Regions from separate parts of the Streptomyces sp. NPDC085937 genome, predicted to be linked through region 1. Evidence: riboswitches for the same ligand, from Rfam matches in the RefSeq annotation. Region 1 holds a riboswitch; each other region holds the start of a gene.
The links. Region 1 has a riboswitch for thiamine pyrophosphate ahead of thiO (glycine oxidase ThiO). Riboswitches for the same ligand answer to the same signal wherever they lie in the genome.

Region 1 (6,878 bases):
ACTGCCCGGAGTTGATGTACCAGACGCCCGCGCCGAGGCCCAGCACCAGCAGCACGGCCACGACGATGGCCGCGGGTCCGCGCCGCAGCGCCGTGCGGCGGCGGGGCGGAAGCGGCGGCGGGGAGTGGAAACGGCTGGTCCGGTTCACCGGATCCATGCCGTCGTCCTCGTCCTCGTTCACCGGGAGGGGGCGCGGCACGGTGAGCGCGCGGGGGATGACGCTGGTGCGGTCGTCGGCGTTGTCGTGCTCGGAGGTGAGCGCCTGCGGGGGCATCGCGTCGAGCTGCTCGTCACTGAGCCGGCCGCGCGTCTCACGGGCCCGGGCGAACAGCGCCACCGCGTCGGCCGGGCGGGCCCCGGGCTCACGCGCGGTCGCCGCCGCGACCAGCTGGTCCAGCGCGGGGGCCAGACCGGGCACGGCCGCCGAGGGCGGCGGCACGTCGTCGTGCAGGTGCTTGTAGAGGACGATCGCGGGGGAGTCGCCGTCGTGCGGCTTCTCACCGGTCAGCATCTCGTACAGCAGGATGCCGCAGGCGTACACGTCGACGCGGGGGTCCGCGGTGCCGTGCTCTATCTGCTCCGGGGCGAGGTACGACACCGTGCCCAGCACGGTGCCCGTGCTGTTGGTCACCGTGTCCACCGAGCGGACCAGACCGAAGTCGGCGACCTTGACCCGGCCGTCGTCCCCGATCAGCACGTTCTCCGGCTTCATGTCACGGTGCACGAACCCGGCCCGGTGGGCGGCGCCCAGCGCGGCCAGCACCGGCTCCAGGATGTCCAGCGCCGCCCGCGCCTGGAGCGCCCCGCGCTCCCGCAGCACGTCGCGCAGGGTGCAGCCCGCGATGTACTCCATCGCCAGGTAGACGTACGCCCCGTCGGCGCCCTGGTCGAAGACCTGGACGACGTTGGGGTGGGCCAGCCGGGCGACGGACTTGGCCTCGCGGATGAAGCGCTCCACGAAGGAGGCGTCGGAGGCGAGCGAGGGATGCATCACCTTGAGCGCGAGGATGCGGTCGAGACGGGTGTCCAGGGCCCGGTAGACCGTGGCCATCCCGCCGACGGCGATCCGCGCGTCGACGCGGTAGCGGCCGTCGAGCACCTGCCCGACCAGCGGGTCCTGAAGGGTCGTGTCCACGCAGCGAGTCTACGAGTCCGCGAGGACAGCTCCGGCCCGATCAACCGCCGTTGGAGCGGACCTGTGACCTGTGTTACCCGACCGCGTCCGAACGCGGGCCCGGACACGGGGTCAGAACGCGGGCCGCTCCGGGTCCAGCGCGGCCCGGCCCCCGACGGGGGAGGAGGCCTGCGCGAAGTGCCGCCGGGGGATGCGTCCCGCCCGCCGCGCGAGCCGTCCCGCCTCCGCCGCGCCCCGCATCGCGGACGCCATCAGCACCGGTTCCTGGGCGCGGGTGACGGCGGACGCCAGCATCACGCCCGCGCAGCCCAGCTCCATCGCCAGCGCCACGTCGGAGGCGGTGCCGGCCCCGGCGTCCAGGATCACCGGCACCCCGGCCCGCTCCACGATCAGCTCGAAGTTGTGCGGGTTGCGGATGCCCAGACCCGACCCGATCGGCGAGCCGAGCGGCATGACCGCCGCACAGCCCACGTCCTCCAGCTTCCGGGCCAGCACCGGGTCGTCGTTGGTGTACGGCAGGACCGTGAAGCCGTCGTCGACGAGCGTCTCCGCCGCGTCCAGCAGCTCGACCGGGTCCGGCAGCAGGGTGCGCTCGTCGGCGATGACCTCCAGCTTCACCAGGTCCGTGCCGAGCGCCTCCCGGGCCAGCCGCGCGGTGAGCACGGCCTCCCCGGCGGTGAAGCACCCGGCGGTGTTCGGCAGCACCCCGATGCCCAGCTTCCGCAGCACCGACAGCACGGACCCGTGCACCGAGGGGTCCACCCGCCGCATGGCGACGGTCGTCAGTTCCGTCCCGGACGCCACCAGCGCCCGCTCCAGCACGTCGAGGCTCGGCGCCCCGCCGGTCCCCATGATCAGGCGGGACGTCAGGGCCCGGCCGCCGAGGACGAAGGGATCGTCGGCCATGTCAGCCTCCTTGGACCGCGGTGAGGACCTCCACCCGGTCCCCTTCGGTCAGGGGGGTGGCGGGCCACTGGGCGCGCGGGACGACGGTTTCGTTGAGGGCCGCGGCCACCCCGGAGGGCGCGGCGGTGAGCGACCTGACGACGAGGTCCAGGGCGGTTCCGGGCGGGAACCGGCGGGGCTCGCCGTTGACGGTGACGGTGACGGTGGTGACCCGGGTGGTCATACGGGCTGCTCCGCGAGGACGGGGGCGCCGAAGCGCCGGGGCGAGAAGGGGAGGGCCTCCTGGGGCAGGTCGCCGGTGGTCAGCGCCCGCGCCATGGCGTCGCCGGTGACGGGCGTCAGCAGGACGCCGTTGCGGTGGTGGCCGGTGGCCAGCAGCAGTCCCGGGAGCCGCGTCGGGCCGAGCAGCGGCGCGTTGTCGGGGGAGCCGGGGCGCAGACCGGCGATCGTCTCGGTCAGCGGCAGCTCGGTGATGCCGGGGACCAGCTCGTGGGCGTCACGCAGCAGCTCGTAGACGCCACCCGCCGTGACGGTGGTGTCCCAGCCCATCTCCTCGCTGGTCGCGCCGATCACCAGCTCGCCGTTCTCACGTGGCACCAGGTAGACGTGGCTGCCGCGCACCACGGCCCGCACCGTGCGGCTCAGGAAGGGCTCGGGCCGGTCGGGCATCGCCAGCCGCAGCACCTGCCCCTTGACCGGCCGCACCGGGGGCAGCACGTCCTGCGGGACGCCCGCGAGCCTGCCGCTCCAGCTGCCCGCGGCGAGCACCACCTGGCCCGCGCCCAGCTCGTCACCGGCCGCGGTGACGACACCGCGCGCCCGGTCGCCGGCGACGACCAGCTGCTCGGCCCAGGTGTGGTGGAGGATGACACCGGCCCGCTCGCAGGCGGTCACGAGGGCGGACGCCAGCCGTCGGGGGTCGATCTGGTGGTCGCCGTCCACCCGCAGCCCGCCGCGCACGCCCGGCGCGAGCATCGGCTCCAGGCGGCGGCACTCCCGTCCGGACAGCCACTGCGAGTCCAGGCCGGAGCGCTGGTGCAGGGCGTGCAGCTCGCGCAGATGCGCGCGGTCGTCGGCGTCCAGCGCCACGGCGAGGGTGCCGCTGCGGCGGTAGCCGAGGTCCTGGCCGGTGTACTCGGTCAGCTCGGCGGCGAAGGCCGGGTAGCGGCGCGCCGAGGCCAGGCTGAGGCCCAGCAGCGTCTGCTCGCCGTGGTGCAGCTCGGTGACGGCGGCCAGCATCCCGGCGGCCACCCGGGCGGCGCCGCCGCCCGGCTCGGGGTCCACGACGGCCGTGGCGAGTCCGGCCTGCGCGGCCCGCCAGGCCGTGACCAGACCGATGATCCCGCCCCCGACGACGAGGACGTCTGCGCTACGCGTGGGCGACATGGGCGTCCAGCCCCTCCCTTCGCCGGCATGACCCGGATCAGGTTCGTACGGTCGGAGGCCGCCAGCCTCCCTCTCAGCCCGGTGCGTCCGGGCTCCCGCGAGTGCGTGTACGCGGGCCACCCTAGCCCGCGCCACGCGGCACCCGTAAGGGACCCCGCGTGGGAGGGGCGGCGGGGTCCCCCGCGCGGGAGGGGCGGCGACCCGGCGGGGGGAGCGGCGAGGGGTCCGGCGGGGGGAGCGACGAGGGGTCCGGCGCGGCGGGCGCGGGTGTCTATGGTGAGCGGGTGAGCGAGCAGACGCAGGAACCGGGAGGGGCCGCGCCGCGGCGGGTCGTGGTGGCGGGCGCGGGCATGGCGGGCGTACAGACCGCGGCCGCGCTGCGGGAGCAGGGCTTCGACGGTGAGGTGACGCTGATCGGGGCCGAGCCCCACCAGCCGTACGACCGGCCGCCGTTGTCGAAGGCGGTGCTGCTGGGCACGGCCGAGAGTTCCGCGTTCGACGTGGATTTCGAGGAGCTCGGCATCGGGCTGCGGCTGGGCTGCGAGGTGCTGGGCCTGCGCCCCGGCGACCACGAACTGGACACCGAGGCCGGGCCCGTCCCGTACGACGTGCTGGTGCTCGCCACCGGCGCGGAACCGCTCCGGCTGCCCGGCACCGAGGGTGTCGCCGGCGTGCATCTGCTGCGCACCCTGGACGACGCGGCACGGCTGCGGCCGGTGCTCGCCGCGCAGCACGACGTCGTGGTGGTCGGCGCCGGCTGGATCGGCGCGGAGTTCGCCACGGCGGCCCGCGAGGCGGGCTGCGCGGTCACCGTCGTGGAGGCCGAGGAGCGGCCGCTGGTGGGGGCGCTGCCCGCCGAGGTCGCCGCGCCGATGGCCGCCTGGTACGCCGAGGCCGGGGTCACGCTGCGCACCCACGCGCGCGTACGGGCCGTCGAATCCGGTGCCGTGCTCCTCGACGACGGCACGCGGCTGCCCGCCGGCGCGGTGGTCGTGGGCATCGGGGCCCGCCCCGCCACGGCCTGGCTGACCGGCTCCGGGATCGCCCTCGGCACGCACGGCGAGGTCGTCGCGGACGAGCACCTGGCGACCTCCCTGCCGGATGTGTACGCCGTCGGCGACTGCGCGTCCTTCCCGTCCGGCCGCTACGGCGAGCGCCTGCTGGTCCACCACTGGGACAACGCCCTCCAGGGCCCCCGCACGGTCGCCGCGAACATCGTCGGCGGGGGTGGCGAGGTGTACGACCCGGTGCCGTACTTCTGGTCCGAGCAGTTCGGCCGCTTCGTGCAGTACGCGGGGCACCACGCGGACGCCGACCGCACGGTGTGGCGCGGGGACCCGGCCGGCCCGGCGTGGAGCGTGTGCTGGCTGCGCGGGGACCGTCTGGTCGCGCTGCTCGCGGTGGGGCGGCCCCGGGACCTGGCGCAGGGACGCCGGCTGATCGAGGCGGGCGCCGCGATGGACCCGGAGCGGGTGGCGGACCCGGCGCGGCCGCTGAAGTCGGCGACGGCGTGACCCCGGGCGCGCGTCCTCCGCACGACGCGTCCGTCCTCCGCACGACGCGTCCGTCCTCCGCACGACGCGCCCGCCCGGCCGGACGGGGTCGGCTTCCGACTGTCGGTGGCAGGTGGCAGGCTTGTCCCGTGACCGAGATTGACGCAAAGATCGATGCTCTCGTCCCCGCCTGGCTCACCCTTCCCGACATCGCCGAACAGTTCGGCGTCGAGGTGACGCGCGTCCGGCAGCTGGTGAAGGACGGCCAGCTCATCGCCGTACGCCGGGGTGAGAACCGCGCACTGCACGTCCCCGCCGCCTTCATCGACGGGGACAAGGTCGTCAAGGGCCTGACCGGGACCCTGACGCTCCTGCGGGACGACGGCTTCACGGTCGAAGAGATGCTGGAGTGGCTGTTCACCCCCGACCCCAGCCTGCCGGGCACGCCCGCGCAGGCGCTGAGCGAGAACCGTGGCACGGAGGTGAAGCGTCGGGCGCAGGCTCTCGCGGTCTGAATCCCTGCCCACCCGCCTGTCGGTGTTCCCGCCGGCCGGGGCCCGGTGCTCTGGTCGGTGGGACGCCGTGGGGGCGCGAGTCCGTTGGGGCTGGTCGCGCAGTTCCCCGCGCCCCTGGAAGGAGTTGTCCCTGAGGACGGCATAGGGTTCCGGCGGCAGATCATGCGCGGGGCCGACCCGTGCCGTCGAGACCGTTCCGGGGGGACCCCATGACCGACACCGTGCGCGCCCGGCTGGCCGACGCCCGCGTCTACCTGTGCACCGATGCACGCAAGCGGCAGGGAGACCTCCCGGAGTTCCTGGACGCCGTGCTCGCCGGCGGCGTCGACGTCGTGCAGCTGCGGGACAAGGGCATGGAGGCCGCCGAGGAGCTGGAGCACCTGGCGGTCGTCGCCGACGCCTGCGCCCGGCACGGCAAGCTGCTCGCGGTCAACGACCGCGCCGACGTGGCCCACGCCGCCCGCGCCGACGTGCTCCACCTCGGCCAGGGCGACCTGCCCGTTCCCGCCGCCCGCGCGCTCCTCGGCGACGACGTCCTGATCGGCCGCTCCACCCACGCCGAGTCCGAGGCCGCCGCGGCCGCCGTCCAGCCCGGCGTGGACTACTTCTGCACCGGCCCCTGCTGGCCCACCCCCACCAAGCCCGGCCGCCTCGCACCCGGCCTGGACCTGGTCCGTTACGCCGCCGGGCTCGGCACCGACCGTCCCTGGTTCGCCATCGGCGGGATCGACCTGGCCAACCTCGACCAGGTGCTGGACGCCGGTGCCCGCAGGGTGGTCGTGGTCCGCGCCCTCACCGAGGCCGACGACCCGGAAGCGGCGGCCTCCGCCCTGGCCCGCCGGGTGCGGGAGGCCGCGGACGCGGGCTGACCCCCGTGGCGCGGCGCGGGAGCCCACGGGCAGCCCACGGCGTCTCAAGTTTGTCCACACTGTGGACAGCAAGTCGGCAAATCAGACAAATATCCCTCTTCTGGTTGGGGGACCGCCGCCCCGTGGCTAACCTGCCGGTATGGCCCTCGGAACCGCATCCACCAGGACGGACCGCGCACGCACCGTGCGCGACATGCTCGCCGCCGGGAAGACGACGTACTCGTTCGAGTTCTGGGCCCCCAAGACCGAGAAGGGCGAGCGCAACCTGTGGAACGCGCTCCGCAGGGTCGAGGCCGTCGCGCCCAGCTTCGTCTCCGTCACCTACGGTGCCGGCGGCTCCACCCGCGCCGGCACGGTCAAGGCGACCGAGCAGATCGCCGCCGACACCACCCTCACCCCGGTCGCGCACCTCACCGCGGTGGACCACTCCGTCGCCCAGCTGCGCAACATCATCGGCCAGTACGCCGACGCCGGGATCCGCAACATGCTCGCCGTGCGCGGCGACCCGCCCGGCGACCCCATGGCCGACTGGGTGCCGCACCCCGAGGGCCTCACCTACGCGGCCGAACTGGTC
Region 2 (6,878 bases), on a different contig from region 1:
ACACGCAGGAGCAAGTGGTGATCGAAGAGACCCTCCTCGAGGCCGAGGAGAAGATGGAGAAGGCCGTCGTGGTCGCCAAGGAGGACTTCGCCGCGATCCGTACCGGCCGTGCGCACCCGGCGATGTTCAACAAGATCGTGGCCGATTACTACGGCGCGCCGACGCCGATCAACCAGCTGGCCTCGTTCTCCGTGCCCGAGCCGCGCATGGCCGTGGTGACCCCGTTCGACAAGAGCGCGCTGCGCAACATCGAGCAGGCGATCCGCGACTCCGACCTGGGCGTCAACCCCAGCAACGACGGCAACATCATCCGGGTGGTGTTCCCCGAGCTGACGGAGGAGCGCCGGCGCGACTACATCAAGGTCGCCAAGGGCAAGGGCGAGGACGCGAAGATCTCGATTCGCTCCGTCCGCCGCAAGGCGAAGGAAGCCATCGACAAGCTGATCAAGGACGGCGAGGTCGGCGAGGACGAGGGCCGCCGTGCGGAGAAGGAACTCGACGACACCACGGCGAAGTACGTCGCCCAGGTGGACGAGCTCCTGAAGCACAAGGAAGCGGAGCTGCTCGAGGTCTGATGAACGACTCTTCCTGGGGGACGCCGCAGACCGGGTACTGGGGGCAGTCCGACCACGGACCCGGCCGGGAAGCTGTCCCGGCGGGTCCCGCGTACGATGCGCACCAAGCACAGCAGACGCGGCCCATGCCCATCGTGCCCGACGTACCCGAACACGGCGGAGACCAGGATGCGGACCGGGGGGTCGCTCGGCTGAGCGGCCCCCTGTTCCGAGACGAGCCGACGCGGGCCCGCCCCCTGCCGGGGGAGGTGCCGCAGAATCCGGAGCCCATGCCTCCCGCCCCGCAGCCGGCCCCCGCACCGCAGAAGAAGAGCGCGGGGCGGGATCTCGGCGCGGCGATAGGCGTCGGCGTCGGACTCGGCGCGGTGATCGTCGCGTCGCTGTTCGTCGTCAAGGCCGTTTTCGTCGGAGTGATCGCGGTCGCCGTGGTGGTGGGCCTGTGGGAGCTGACCACGCGGCTCGACGAACGCAAGGGGATCAAGGCGCCCCTCGTCCCCCTGGCGATCGGCGGCGCGGCGATGGTCGTCGCCGGGTACGCCCGGGGCGCGGAGGGCGCGTGGGTCGCCATGGCGCTCACCACGCTGGCGGTCCTGGTCTGGCGTATGACGGCACCGCCCGAGGGTTACCTCAAGGACGTCACGGCGGGTGTCTTCGCGACGTTCTACGTGCCGTTCCTGGCGACGTTCGTCGCGATGCTGCTGAGGGCCGACGACGGACCGTGGCGGGTGCTGACGTTCCTGCTGCTGACGGTCGTCAGCGACACCGGCGCCTACGCGGTCGGCTGGCGCTTCGGCAAGCACAAGCTGGCCCCGCGCATCAGCCCCGGCAAGACCCGCGAGGGCCTGCTGGGAGCGGTCGGCTTCTCCATGGTCGCGGGCGCGCTGTGCATGCAGTTCCTGATCGACGACGGCGTCTGGTGGCAGGGCCTCCTGCTCGGCCTCGCGGTCGCCGCCAGCGCCACGCTGGGTGACCTCGGCGAGTCCATGATCAAGCGCGACCTGGGCATCAAGGACATGGGCACCCTGCTCCCGGGCCACGGTGGCATCATGGACCGCCTGGACTCCCTGCTCCCGACGGCGCCGGTGGTCTGGCTCCTGCTGGTGATCTTCGTGGGCTCGAGCTGAGCCCCTTTCCCCGCCGACCGGAACGGGCCCTCGTCCCCTGTGGACGGGGGCCCCTTTGTTTGGCTGTGTGCATGACGATCAAGGCCTGCGATCATGATCACCAGGGACAACCGTCCACACCCTGGGGGGAACATCATGCGTGGTCTGATCGTCAATCTCTTGCTGGTCATCGCCGTCTTCGCGGCGGCGCTGCTCGCGCTGGGCGGCAGGATGGGGCCGCTGGAGATCACGGTCCTGTTCTGCGCCCAACTCGCCGCGATCATCTACGTGATCCTTCGCTACGTCCGCGGACGCCGCACGGCCCGTGCGGAGGCGACGCGGTCCTGAGCCGGGATGCCGCTGTCCTCACGGGTGCGGTGCTCGCCGCCCAGGTCGGGAAGGTGCGGGCAGCCGGCGGGTGAGCCTCGCCGGGCCGTGCCCGGGCCGCCCGAGGTGGTCCGGCAGCGATCCCGGCGAGCGCGGCCGGCCGGTGTGGTCATCGGCACCCGCAGGTCACCCATGTGGATCTGCGACACTGGTACAGCCATGCCTAAGCCCGGAGAACTTACATTCGTCGCGCCGCGCGGAGTCAAGAAGCCGCCGCGGCATCTTGCCGATCTCACGCCTGCCGAGCGCAAGGAGGCGGTTGTCGCGGTCGGTGAGAAGCCGTTCCGTGCCAAGCAGCTCTCGCAGCACTACTTCGCGCGGTACGCGCACGACCCGGAGCAGTGGACCGACATCCCCGCCGGCTCGCGCGGGAAGCTGCAGGAGGCGCTGCTTCCTGAGCTGATGACCGTCGTGCGGCATCTGTCGACCGACGCGGGGACGACCCGCAAGACGCTGTGGAAGCTGTTCGACGGGACCCTCGTCGAGTCCGTGCTGATGCGGTACCCGGACCGGGTCACCATGTGCATCAGCTCCCAGGCCGGCTGCGGCATGAACTGCCCGTTCTGCGCGACCGGGCAGGCCGGGCTCGACCGGAACCTGTCGACCGCCGAGATCGTGCACCAGATCGTGGACGGGATGCGGGCGCTGCGCGACGGCGAGGTGCCCGGCGGACCCGCGCGGCTGAGCAACATCGTGTTCATGGGCATGGGCGAGCCTCTCGCCAACTACAAGCGGGTCGTCGGCGCCATCCGCCGGCTCACCGACCCCGAGCCGGACGGGCTCGGGCTGTCGCAGCGCGGCATCACCGTGTCGACGGTCGGCCTGGTGCCGGCCATCCACCGGTTCACCGAGGAGGGCTTCAAGTGCCGCCTCGCCATCTCGCTGCACGCCCCTGACGACGAGCTGCGCGACACCCTCGTCCCCGTGAACACGCGGTGGAAGGTGCGCGAGGTGCTCGACGCCGGCTTCGAGTACGCGGCCAGGTCGGGACGCCGGCTGTCCATCGAGTACGCCCTCATCCGGGACATCAACGACCAGGCGTGGCGGGGCGACCGCCTCGGACGGCTCCTCAAGGGGCGGCCCGTGCACGTCAACCTCATCCCGCTCAACCCGACGCCGGGGTCCAAGTGGACCGCGTCCCGGCCCGAGGACGAGAAGGCGTTCGTCGAGGCGATCGCCGCGCACGGTGTGCCGGTGACGATCCGGGACACCCGTGGTCAGGAGATCGACGGGGCGTGTGGTCAGCTCGCCGCGAGCGAACGGTAGTCTGACCCGGGTACGTACATCTTCATATTCCGACAGGGGAGCGCCACAGCGCTGAGAGTGCGGCACCGGCCGCAGACCCTCCGAACCTGGCCCAGGTCATTCTGGGTAGGGAGATCGGTCATCACTCGAGCTGTTGCGCCCTGCCCGGGACCCCGCCCAGGGGTTCCGGGCAGGGCCGCGTCTCTTCCTGGTCACTCCAGGAGGAATCAAGTGGACATCACCAAGAAGGTCATGGTCCTGGCCGTCGGGCTGGGGCTCGTCACGCTGTCCGCCTGCGGGTCGTCCGGCGACGACGGCGGCAGCGGTACCGGCTCCAGGACCGTGACCCTCGTCAGTCACAACTCGTGGGCCGTGTCGAAGGACGTCGTCGCCGCCTTCGAGAAGCAGTCCGGCTACAAGCTCAAGGTCCTCGAGGACGGCGACGCGGGCCAGGCCGTGAACAAGGCGATCCTGACCAAGGACAACCCCCAGGGCGACGTCTTCTTCGGCGTCGACAACACCCTGCTGTCCCGCGCCCTCGACAACGGGCTGTTCCAGTCCTACGAGGCCAAGGGATCCGACCAGCTGCTGCCCGAGTACCGGGTGGACGAGGACGAGCACCGGGTCACCCCGGTCGACACCGGTGACGTCTGCGTCAACTACGACAAGGCCTGGTTCGAGGACAAGGGCCTGACCCCGCCGAAGTCCCTCGACGACCTGGTCAAGCCCGCCTACAAGGACCTCCTGGTCGTCGAGAACGCCGCCACCTCCTCACCCGGCCTCGGCTTCCTGCTCGGCACCGCCGCCAAGTACGGGGACGAGGGCTGGCGGGACTACTGGAAGAAGCTCAGGGCCAACGGCGTCAAGGTGGTCGACGGCTGGGAGCAGGCCTACAACGAGGAGTTCTCCGGCTCGGCCGGCGGCAAGGAGGCCAAGGCGGACCGGCCGCTCGTCGTGTCGTACGCCTCCTCGCCGCCCGCCGAGGTGATCTACGCCGACCCGAAGCCCGACACCGCGCCCACCGGCGTCGCCGAGGGCACCTGCTTCCGGCAGGTCGAGTACGCGGGGCTGCTGAGCAACGCGAAGAATTCCGAGGGCGGCAAGGCACTGCTCGACTTCCTGATCGGCAAGACCTTCCAGGACGACATGCCGCTCAACATGTTCGTCTACCCGGTGCGCGAGGGTGCGTCCGTGCCTGAGGAGTTCGTGAAGTTCGGGCCGCAGGCGAAGCAGCCGCAGACCATGGACCCGGTGAAGATCGCCGAGAACCGTGACCAGTGGGTCAAGTCGTGGACCTCGCTCGTACTGAAGTGAGCCCGCGCCGGCGCGGGTGGTGGCGCCGGAACGCGGCACGGCTCGGCCTGTTGGCCGTGCCGGCCGCGTTCTTCGCGGTCTTCTTCGCCTACCCGGTCACCGCGATCGTCGCGCGCGGGCTGAAGACCGACGGCGGCTGGCAGCCCGGGCGGATCGCGGACGTGCTGGCCCAGTCCGACATCCGCCAGGTGCTGTGGTTCACCACCTGGCAGGCGCTCGTCTCCACGGGCCTCACGCTGGTGATCGCGCTGCCCGGCGCCTACGTCCTGGCCCGTTTCGACTTCCCCGGCAAACAGATGCTGCGGGCGGTGATCACCGTGCCGTTCGTGCTGCCGACGGTCGTCGTCGGCACGGCGTTCCTCGCCCTGGTCGGACGCGGCGGACTGCTGGACGAGCTGTGGGGCGTGCGCCTCGACACCACCGTGTGGGCGATCCTCCTCGCGCACGTCTTCTTCAACTACGCCGTGGTCGTCCGCACCGTGGGCGGGCTGTGGTCCCAGCTCGACCCGCGTCAGGAGGAGGCCGCGCGGATGCTCGGCGCCTCCCGTCTCACCGCCTGGCGTACGGTCACCCTGCCGGCGCTCGCCCCCGCCGTGGCCGCCGCCGCGCTGATGGTCTTCCTGTTCACCTTCACCTCGTTCGGCGTGGTGCAGATCCTCGGCGGGCCCACCTTCTCCACCCTCGAAGTGGAGATCTACCGGCAGACCGCCGACCTCTTCGACCTGTCCACCGCCGCCGTCCTCACGATGATCCAGTTCGCCGCCGTCGGCCTGATCCTCGCGCTGCACGCCTGGACCGTGCGGCGTCGTGAGACCGCGCTGCGCCTCGTCGACCCCTCGGTGACCGCGCGCCGGCCGCGCGGCGCAGGGCAGTGGGCGCTGCTCGGCGGAGTCGTCGCCACGGTGGCCGTGCTGCTCCTGATGCCGCTCGGCGTACTGGTGCAGCGCTCCTTCGGCAGCGCCGGCCTCGGCTACTACCGGGCGCTGACCGACGGCGACGGGGGAGTGTTCCTCGTCGCGCCCATCGAGGCGGTCGGCAACTCGCTGCGCTACGCCGTCGCCGCCACCGTGATCGCTGTGGTGATCGGCGGGCTCGCCGCCGTCGCGCTCACCCGGCGGGACGCGGGGCGGCTGGTGCGCGGCTTCGACGCGCTGCTGATGCTGCCGCTCGGGGTGTCCGCGGTGACCGTGGGCTTCGGCTTCCTCATCGCGCTCGACGAGCCGCCGCTGGACCTGCGCGCCTCCTGGATGCTGGTCCCGCTGGCGCAGGCACTGGTCGGCGTCCCCTTCGTCGTACGGACCATGCTGCCGGTGCTGCGGGCGGTGGACGTACGGCTGCGGGAAGCGGCGGCGGTGCTCGGGGCGTCGCCGTGGCGGGCGTGGCGTGAGGTGGACCTGCCGCTGGTGCGGCGGGCGCTGCTGATCGCGGCCGGGTTCGCCTTCGCGGTGTCTCTCGGGGAGTTCGGGGCGACGGTGTTCATCGCGCGGCCGGACAACCCCACCCTTCCGGTGGCCGTGGCGCGGCTGCTGGGACGGCCCGGGGACCTCAATTACGGCCAGGCCATGGCCCTGTCGACCATCCTGATGATCGTGTGCGCGGTGGCGCTGCTGGTGCTGGAGCGGCTGCGGACCGACCGGAGCGGGGAGTTCTAGATGCTGCTGAGCCTTCAGGACGCGACCGTCCGCTTCGGCGGGCGGGCGGCGCTGGACGCCGTCGGCCTCGACGTCGCCGAACACGAGATCGTCTGCGTCCTCGGACCCAGCGGCAGCGGCAAGTCCACGCTGCTGCGCGTGGTGGCCGGGCTGCAGCCGTTGGACGCCGGGCGGGTGCTGCTCGGCGGGAAGGACCAGTCGGGCGTGCCCGCGCACAAGCGGGGGGTCGGGCTGATGTTCCAGGACCACCAACTGTTCCCGCAGCGGGACGTGGGCGGCAACGTGGCCTTCGGGCTGCGCATGCACGGGCTTCCGCGCGACGAACAGGCGCGGCAGGTCGGCGCGTTGCTGGAGCTGGTCGGTCTCCCCGGGGCGTCCCGGCGGGCCGTCGCCGCGCTCTCCGGAGGGGAACAGCAGCGCGTGGCACTGGCCCGCGCCCTCGCCCCCAGCCCGCGGCTGCTGATGCTCGACGAGCCGCTCGGCCAGCTCGACCGGTCGCTCAGGGAGCGGCTCGTCGTCGAACTGCGTGAGCTGTTCGGCCGGCTGGGCACCACCGTGCTCGCCGTGACGCACGACCAGGGCGAGGCGTTCGCGCTGGCCGA
Region 3 (6,878 bases), on a different contig from region 1:
CGACGCGGGGCCGGTCCCCGCGAGCGGCGACCCCACCACCCGTGTTCCCCGCACGGGCTGCCCCCTCGCGTTACGGGAGTGACCCTTGGCCACGACTGGCACCGCCTCCGCACAGAGGACCGCGGTTCCCGCGCAGCCGCGATCGCCGGCGCCTCCCGCGTCCCCCGGCGCGACCCTCATCGGTTCGGTCCAGCGCGCCATGCGCCTGCTGGAGACCGTCGCCGGGCACGAGCACGGGGCACCGGCCAAACAGCTCGCCCGGGAGACCGGGCTTGCCCTTCCCACGACCTATCACCTGTTGCGCACCCTGGTGCACGAGGGCTATCTGCGCCGCGACCGGGGGCTGTTCTTCCTGGGGGAGGCCACCGAGCGGTTGAGCAGCAGCGGAGCACAGCAGAAACGTCGCAGCACGGTCACCGACACCCTCGCCCGCTGGCGGGACGTGGTGGGTGTCCCCGTGTACTACGCGGTGTACCGCGACGGTGAGATCGGTGTGGTCGGCGTCGCCGACACCCCGGGCAATCCCGCCGTCGAGGAGTGGGCCGACTTCCGCGAGACCGGCCACGCCCACGCCCTCGGCCAGTGTCTGCTGGCGCAGCTCGACGAGGGGGCCCGGCGTGACCACCTCGACCGTTACCCCGTGCGGCCGGTCACCCCGTACACCGTGCGCGACTCCCACAGCCTGCTCCGGCGTCTCGAACGGTCCGAGGGGACCGATCTGGTGACCGAGCGTCAGGAGTACGCGCTCGGGACGGTGTGTGCGGCGATCCCCCTCACGATCGGCACCATGGCGGCGTCCGTGGCCATCTCCCTGCCCGCGCACCAGGCCGACCGCCTCGCTCCCGCGGTCCAGCAGTTGCGGTCCGAGATGCGCCGTCTGCTCGGGTCGCTCGCGCTGTCTATCAGTATCTGAAAACTCACTCCTTGTGATCTGCTGTGTACGTTCAGCAAGATTCCCTCTAGTGTCAGGGTCCATGCCCGGCCAGTCCGCGGCGAATGACGGGGTAGGCGATGCGCGAATCCGTACAGGCAGAGGTCATGATGAGCTTTCTCGTGTCGGAAGAGCTTTCCTTCCGCATTCCGGTGGAGCTGCGTTATGACACCTGCGATCCCTACGCGGTGCGGCTGACCTTCCATCTGCCCGGCGACGCTCCCGTGACGTGGGCGTTCGGGCGGGAACTGCTGGTCGACGGCGTGGGCAGGCCCTGCGGCGAGGGCGATGTGCGGGTCGCGCCGGTCGACCCCGACACCCTGGGCGAGGTGCTGATCCGGCTCCAGGTGGGCAGCGACCAGGCGCTGTTCCGCTCCTCCACGGCACCGCTCGTGGCCTTCCTCGACCGCACCGACAAGCTGGTGCCGCTGGGGCAGGAAGGGGCGCTCGCCGACTTCGACGCACACCTCGACGACGCGCTGGACCGGATCCTCGCGGAGCAGAGCGCCGGCTGAACGTTGCGCCGATCGGGTGGGTCGGGGTGGCGTAACGCTTCAGCGCTGCGGCCCGGGTCCTCCGCCCGCGAGCGGGACCGTACGTCAGCGTTTGCGGCGCCGGCCGCGTCCGCCGCGTGCCGCTGCCGGTCCGGGCTCCGGCGCGTGTCCCACCGGCTGCTCGTGGCTCCCGGCCTGCCCGGGCACCGGGGCCCGGTCCGCCGTGCGGTCGGCAGAGACGACCAGCGCGGCCAGGGCCGTGGTGACGGGCACCGAGGCGACCAGGCCGATCGAGCCGATCAGGGTCCGCACGATCTCCTCCGCGACCAGTTCGCTGTTGGCGACCGTCCCCATGCTGCTCTGTGCGACCGAGAACAGCAGCAGCAGCGGCAGCGCGGCGCCCGCGTACGCGAGGACCAGCGTGTTGACCACGGAGGCGATGTGGTCGCGGCCGATGCGGATGCCCGCGCGGTACAGCGCGCGGCGTCCCATCGCCGGGTTGGCCTCGTGCAGCTCCCAGACCGCGGACGTCTGGGTGACGGTCACGTCGTCGAGGACACCGAGCGACCCGATGATGACGCCCGCGAGCAGCAGACCGCTCATGTCGATACCCGGGTAGAGGCCGTGGATCAGACCGGTGTTGTCGTCGGTGTTGCCGGTCAGCGCCGACCAGCCGATGAACACCGACCCCAGAACGCCGATCAGGAGCAGCGAGACGAGGGTGCCGAGCACCGCCACCGAGGTGCGGGCGGACAGCCCGTGGCAGAGGTACAGGGCGAGCAGCATGATCAGGCTCGCCCCCACCACCGCCACGACCAGTGGGTTCGAGCCCTCCAGGATGGCCGGCAGGATGAAGAAGTTGAGTACCAGGAAGCTGACCGCCAGCGCGACCAGCGCCATGACGCCCCGCAGCCGGCCCACGGCCACGACGGCGAGCGCGAAGATGCCGGCCAGCAGCGCCAGCGGGAAGCGGCGGTTCACATCGGCGACCGAGTACTGCAGGTCCTCCGGCGCCGAGGGCTCGTAGGCGACCACGACCTCCTGGCCCTCGCTCAACTGCCGGGACTGGTCCGGCTGTACGAGCTCGCTGAACGTGCGGCCCTTGTCCTTGCCGGTGTCGACCCGGATCGTCGCCTTTTTGCAGGTGCCCTTCGCCCGCTGTTCGGCCGAGGAACCCTCGGCCGTGGAGGTGTCACCGGTCGGGACGCCCGCCGAGGGATTGGCGGACGCGCAGTTCACGGGTACGACCTCGGTGACCGTGGCCTCGTGCGTCTGCCGGTCGAAGCCGACCCCGGTGCGCTCGTGGGCCGGGGCACCGCCCGGCCACAACACGGCCAGCCCGACCAGCACGGCCCCGGCGAAGGGGATGAGGATCGCCGCGATGACTTTGCGCAGGTGCCGGGAGACGGGCGCCGCAGGTCCGTGGCTGTGACTGTGCCCGTGTGAGGTGGTCCGGGTCCCGGCCGTAGGCTCCTGCGCGCCCTCGTGACCGCGGCCCGTGGTGTGGCCGTGTGTGTCCAGGCGTCGGTGTGAACCCGTGTGTTCGTGCGCGCCCACATGCCCCGGGCCGGGGCCGTGCACGTGCCCGGAGCGGGCGTCGGCGCCGTGCGGAGGCTCGGACGGCGGATACGGGGGCGGAGAGTTCGAGGTCACCGCCCGATCATCGCAAGAAGGAAGGGTGCCCTCTGTTCACCGCGCCAGAAAGGACGCTAGCGTGGAGGCACCTTTTGTACACGCGGGAGCTCGGAGCACCGGGCTGAGAGGGCGCTGACCTCCGTCCCAGCGATGTTCCACGTGAAACATCACCGACTTCGAGTGATGTTTCACACGGAACGTCAGCAGACGGAATCCGCTGCGTCGACCGCCGAACCTGTTACCGGGTAATGCCGGCGTAGGGAGTAGGTCTCATGACCAACAAGGACGCACGCACGCCTGCCTCCACGCAGAACCCGACGGAGACGTCGGAGGCCACGGAGGCCGGGAAGTCCATCGGCTGGCACAAGGCGTACGTCGAGGGCAGCCGCCCCGACCTGCGGGTGCCGGTCCGTCAGGTGCACCTGACCAACGGGCGTTCGGTCACGCTGTACGACACGTCCGGCCCGTACACCGATCCGCTCGTCGACACCGACGTCCGCCGGGGACTGGCCCCGCTGCGCGAGAACTGGATCATCACCCGCGGTGACACGGAGGAGTACGCGGGCCGTCCCGTCCGTCCCGAGGACGACGGAATCAAGCACACCTCGCCGCGCGGGGGCCTGCGCAACCTCGACGCCGTCTTCCCCGGTCGGCCGCGTCAGCCGCGCCGGGGTCGCGAGGGGCGTGCGGTCACGCAGCTGACGTACGCGCGCCGTGGTGAGATCACGCCCGAGATGGAGTTCGTGGCGATCCGGGAGAACGTCTCTCCCGAGGTGGTCCGCGAGGAGATCGCGGCGGGCCGCGCGGTGCTGCCGGCCAACGTCAACCATCCGGAGACGGAGCCGATGATCATCGGCAAGCGGTTCCTGGTGAAGGTCAACGCCAACATCGGCAACTCGGCGGTGACCTCCTCCATCGAGGAGGAGGTGGAGAAAATGACGTGGGCGACCCGCTGGGGCGCCGACACGGTCATGGACCTCTCCACCGGCCGCAACATTCACACCACCCGCGAGTGGGTGCTGCGCAACTCCCCCGTCCCCATCGGCACCGTGCCGCTCTACCAGGCGCTGGAGAAGGTCGACGGCAAGGCCGAGGAGCTGACCTGGGAGATCTACAAGGACACGGTCATCGAACAGGCGGAACAGGGCGTGGACTACATGACGGTCCACGCGGGCGTCCGCCTGGCGTACGTCCCGCTCACCGCGAACCGCAAGACCGGCATCGTCTCGCGCGGCGGCTCGATCATGGCCGCGTGGTGCCTGGCGCACCACAAGGAGTCGTTCCTGTACGAGAACTTCGAGGAGCTCTGCGAGATCCTCGCGGCGTACGACGTCACCTACTCGCTCGGCGACGGCCTGCGGCCCGGGTCGATCGCGGACGCCAACGACGAGGCGCAGTTCGCGGAGCTGCGCACGCTCGGGGAGCTCAACAGGATCGCGAAGAGCTTCGACGTCCAGACGATGATCGAGGGTCCCGGACATGTCCCGATGCACAAGATCAAGGAGAACATCGACCTCCAGCAGGAGATCTGCGAGGAGGCCCCGTTTTACACGCTCGGCCCGCTCACGACGGATGTCGCGCCCGCGTACGACCACATCACCTCGGGCATCGGCGCGGCGATGATCGCCTGGTGGGGCACGGCCATGCTCTGCTACGTCACGCCCAAGGAACACCTGGGCCTGCCCAACCGGGACGACGTCAAGACCGGCGTGATCACGTACAAGATCGCGGCTCATGCCGCCGACCTCGCGAAGGGTCATCCGGGCGCCCAGGAGTGGGACGACGCCCTGTCCGACGCCCGCTTCGAGTTCCGGTGGGAGGACCAGTTCAACCTGGCCCTCGACCCGGACACGGCCCGCGCCTTCCACGACGAGACGCTCCCGGCGGAGCCCGCGAAGACGGCCCACTTCTGCTCGATGTGCGGCCCGAAGTTCTGCTCGATGAAGATCAGCCAGAGCATCACGGAGCGGTTCGGCGGTGAGGCGGCCGAAGGGGCCACGGCCGAGGAGATCGCCGAGGGGATGCTGCAGAAGTCGAAGGAGTTCGCGCAGTCCGGGAACAGGGTCTACCTGCCCATCGCGGACTGAGCGCCGGCCGGGTGGCTCCTTGCTCCAAAGGAGCCACCCGGTCTCCGCCACGGGGTGCGCACCGCTCAGGAGAGGCGGGCGGACGGTGGGGGAACCGGCTTGGTGTGCGACGGTGAGCCTCGTACGGTCGGGTGCGTGATGAGCGTGAGCGCCGGTGAGCCGCGCAGATGCGGGGTCGCTCCGTCCCGGGATGCGGGCCCGGACGGGTCGCGCTGCTCTCGCGACGATCACCGTGGGGAGCGTGGGAGGTCGGCTCTCCAGGTCACCAGGCCAGGCCGGTCCGCCTCGTCGAATCCCACGGCGAACGGTTCGTCGCCCTCACCTGTCACCAGGTGGATGGTGCACTCCGTCACGCTGTCGCCGGGTGGCACCATCGTGGCGACCCAGTCGGACGGGCAGCCAGGAATGCCGGTGTCGTCGACGAAGGGGGTCTTCCCCGGTATCTGCCGTCCGCCTCGCGTCAGGAGGCGGACGCGACTGCCCTGGTCGGTGTAGAGGTCGTGCGGCCCGGGGTTGGTGTAGGTGATCACCACGTAGTACGGGACGCCGCGGCGCTCGCTCGCGGTGGCGACCAGGTCCAGGTCCTCGATGTCGGCCGCGTCGCCGCGGCGGACGGAGACCAGCGTGGCGGGAAGTTCGAGGACGCCGTCCTCGTCGGCATCGTGCCGGACGCGGCGGACGGCACCCGGCTCCGCCAGCTTCGCGGACACCGCCTCGGGACCGCCCTCGACGGGCCAGACGGCGACCGAGCCGCCCTCGTCGTGGTAACCGCCGGCGTAGTGGGTCAGGGACAGCACGCCGACCCCCTCGGGCAGCACGAAGGTCAAGCAGGACTCGAACGAGGCGCCGGGCGCCAGCGTCCTCGGCGCGGTGTCCGCGCACGGCAGGTCGACCCCACCGGGTCTGCCGCCGCTGATTCTGACCTCCTCCCCGTGCTCCCAGTCGGTGCCGTTGAGGGAGAAGTTGCTGTCCACCATGTAGGCGTGCGGAATCGTCCGCCGGCCGGTGTTGGTGACCTCGAAGGTGACGTAGTGAGGGACCTTGCCCTTCAGTTCCTCGTCCACGCGTGCCCCGCGCATGTCCTCCTCCGAGCCCCGCACCAGGCTCTTGACCGTGATCCGGACCTCGTCGGTGTCCCGGTGCACGATGTTCCGTGCACCGGCACGCACCGGCAGATCGGTCCAGGAGGCCGGCCTCTCCGGAGCTTGTGCCACGGCTCCGCCCGCGTCCTGGTCCCCCGTGCACCCGGTGAGGAGAGCCATTGCCGCCGCGCCCACGGCGGCCTTGCTGAGGTGACTGGACAGGCGCATGACTTCCTTGTCGCACGATGAGCCGGACATTCCGGAGGACTGACGCATCGTAGGACGTCACGGGTGGGCGCGACGGTGGGTGGGCAGGGGCTGGAGCCCGGGCGGCTGCCTCGGGTTTCCGAGACGTCTTCCGATGATCGTCGTGAAGCCCCGTCCGGAGCGGGGCCGTGGGTCTGCTCGTGCTTTCCGGTGAGGGTGGGCAGACTGGGGCCATGGTCGCGAGGTCGATGAGCAAGGGTTCCAACATCTCCGTCGAGGCGCCCGTCGTGCGCGTCGAGCTCGCCTGGGGGGCCGGGCCGGGGGTGCCGGACATCGACGCGTCGGCCCTGCTTCTCACGGATGCCGGGCGGGTGCGGGACGACGGGGACTTCGTCTTCTACAACCAGCCGCGTCACGCCTCGGGGGCCGTACGGCACCTGGG

Region 2: linked by a shared signal. The riboswitch ahead of ACIF8S_RS30170 (thiamine ABC transporter substrate binding subunit) and the one ahead of thiO (glycine oxidase ThiO) in region 1 are both predicted to bind thiamine pyrophosphate.
Region 3: linked by a shared signal. The riboswitch ahead of thiC (phosphomethylpyrimidine synthase ThiC) and the one ahead of thiO (glycine oxidase ThiO) in region 1 are both predicted to bind thiamine pyrophosphate.

The regions. Positions count from the first base shown of each region.
Region 1 covers NZ_JBITSH010000012.1:110,557-117,434, reverse strand. Annotated here, with positions in the region: gene pknB (Stk1 family PASTA domain-containing Ser/Thr kinase) at 1-1,135, opposite strand, end outside; gene ACIF8S_RS24480 (thiazole synthase) at 1,247-2,041, opposite strand; gene thiS (sulfur carrier protein ThiS) at 2,043-2,264, opposite strand; gene thiO (glycine oxidase ThiO) at 2,261-3,427, opposite strand; TPP riboswitch at 3,425-3,536, opposite strand; gene ACIF8S_RS24465 (NAD(P)/FAD-dependent oxidoreductase) at 3,712-4,941, shown strand; gene ACIF8S_RS24460 (Rv2175c family DNA-binding protein) at 5,070-5,435, shown strand; gene thiE (thiamine phosphate synthase) at 5,645-6,304, shown strand; gene metF (methylenetetrahydrofolate reductase [NAD(P)H]) at 6,444-6,878, shown strand, end outside.
Region 2 covers NZ_JBITSH010000019.1:76,585-83,462, forward strand. Annotated here, with positions in the region: gene frr (ribosome recycling factor) at 18-575, shown strand; gene ACIF8S_RS30155 (phosphatidate cytidylyltransferase) at 575-1,699, shown strand; gene ACIF8S_RS30160 (hypothetical protein) at 1,835-2,026, shown strand; gene rlmN (23S rRNA (adenine(2503)-C(2))-methyltransferase RlmN) at 2,225-3,331, shown strand; TPP riboswitch at 3,356-3,461, shown strand; gene ACIF8S_RS30170 (thiamine ABC transporter substrate binding subunit) at 3,542-4,624, shown strand; gene ACIF8S_RS30175 (ABC transporter permease) at 4,621-6,276, shown strand; gene ACIF8S_RS30180 (ABC transporter ATP-binding protein) at 6,277-6,878, shown strand, end outside.
Region 3 covers NZ_JBITSH010000007.1:164,007-170,884, reverse strand. Annotated here, with positions in the region: gene ACIF8S_RS17330 (IclR family transcriptional regulator) at 86-913, shown strand; gene ACIF8S_RS17325 (SsgA family sporulation/cell division regulator) at 1,012-1,446, shown strand; gene ACIF8S_RS17320 (YibE/F family protein) at 1,531-3,078, opposite strand; TPP riboswitch at 3,151-3,340, shown strand; gene thiC (phosphomethylpyrimidine synthase ThiC) at 3,333-5,147, shown strand; gene ACIF8S_RS17310 (hypothetical protein) at 5,375-6,457, opposite strand; gene ACIF8S_RS17305 (VWA domain-containing protein) at 6,670-6,878, shown strand, end outside.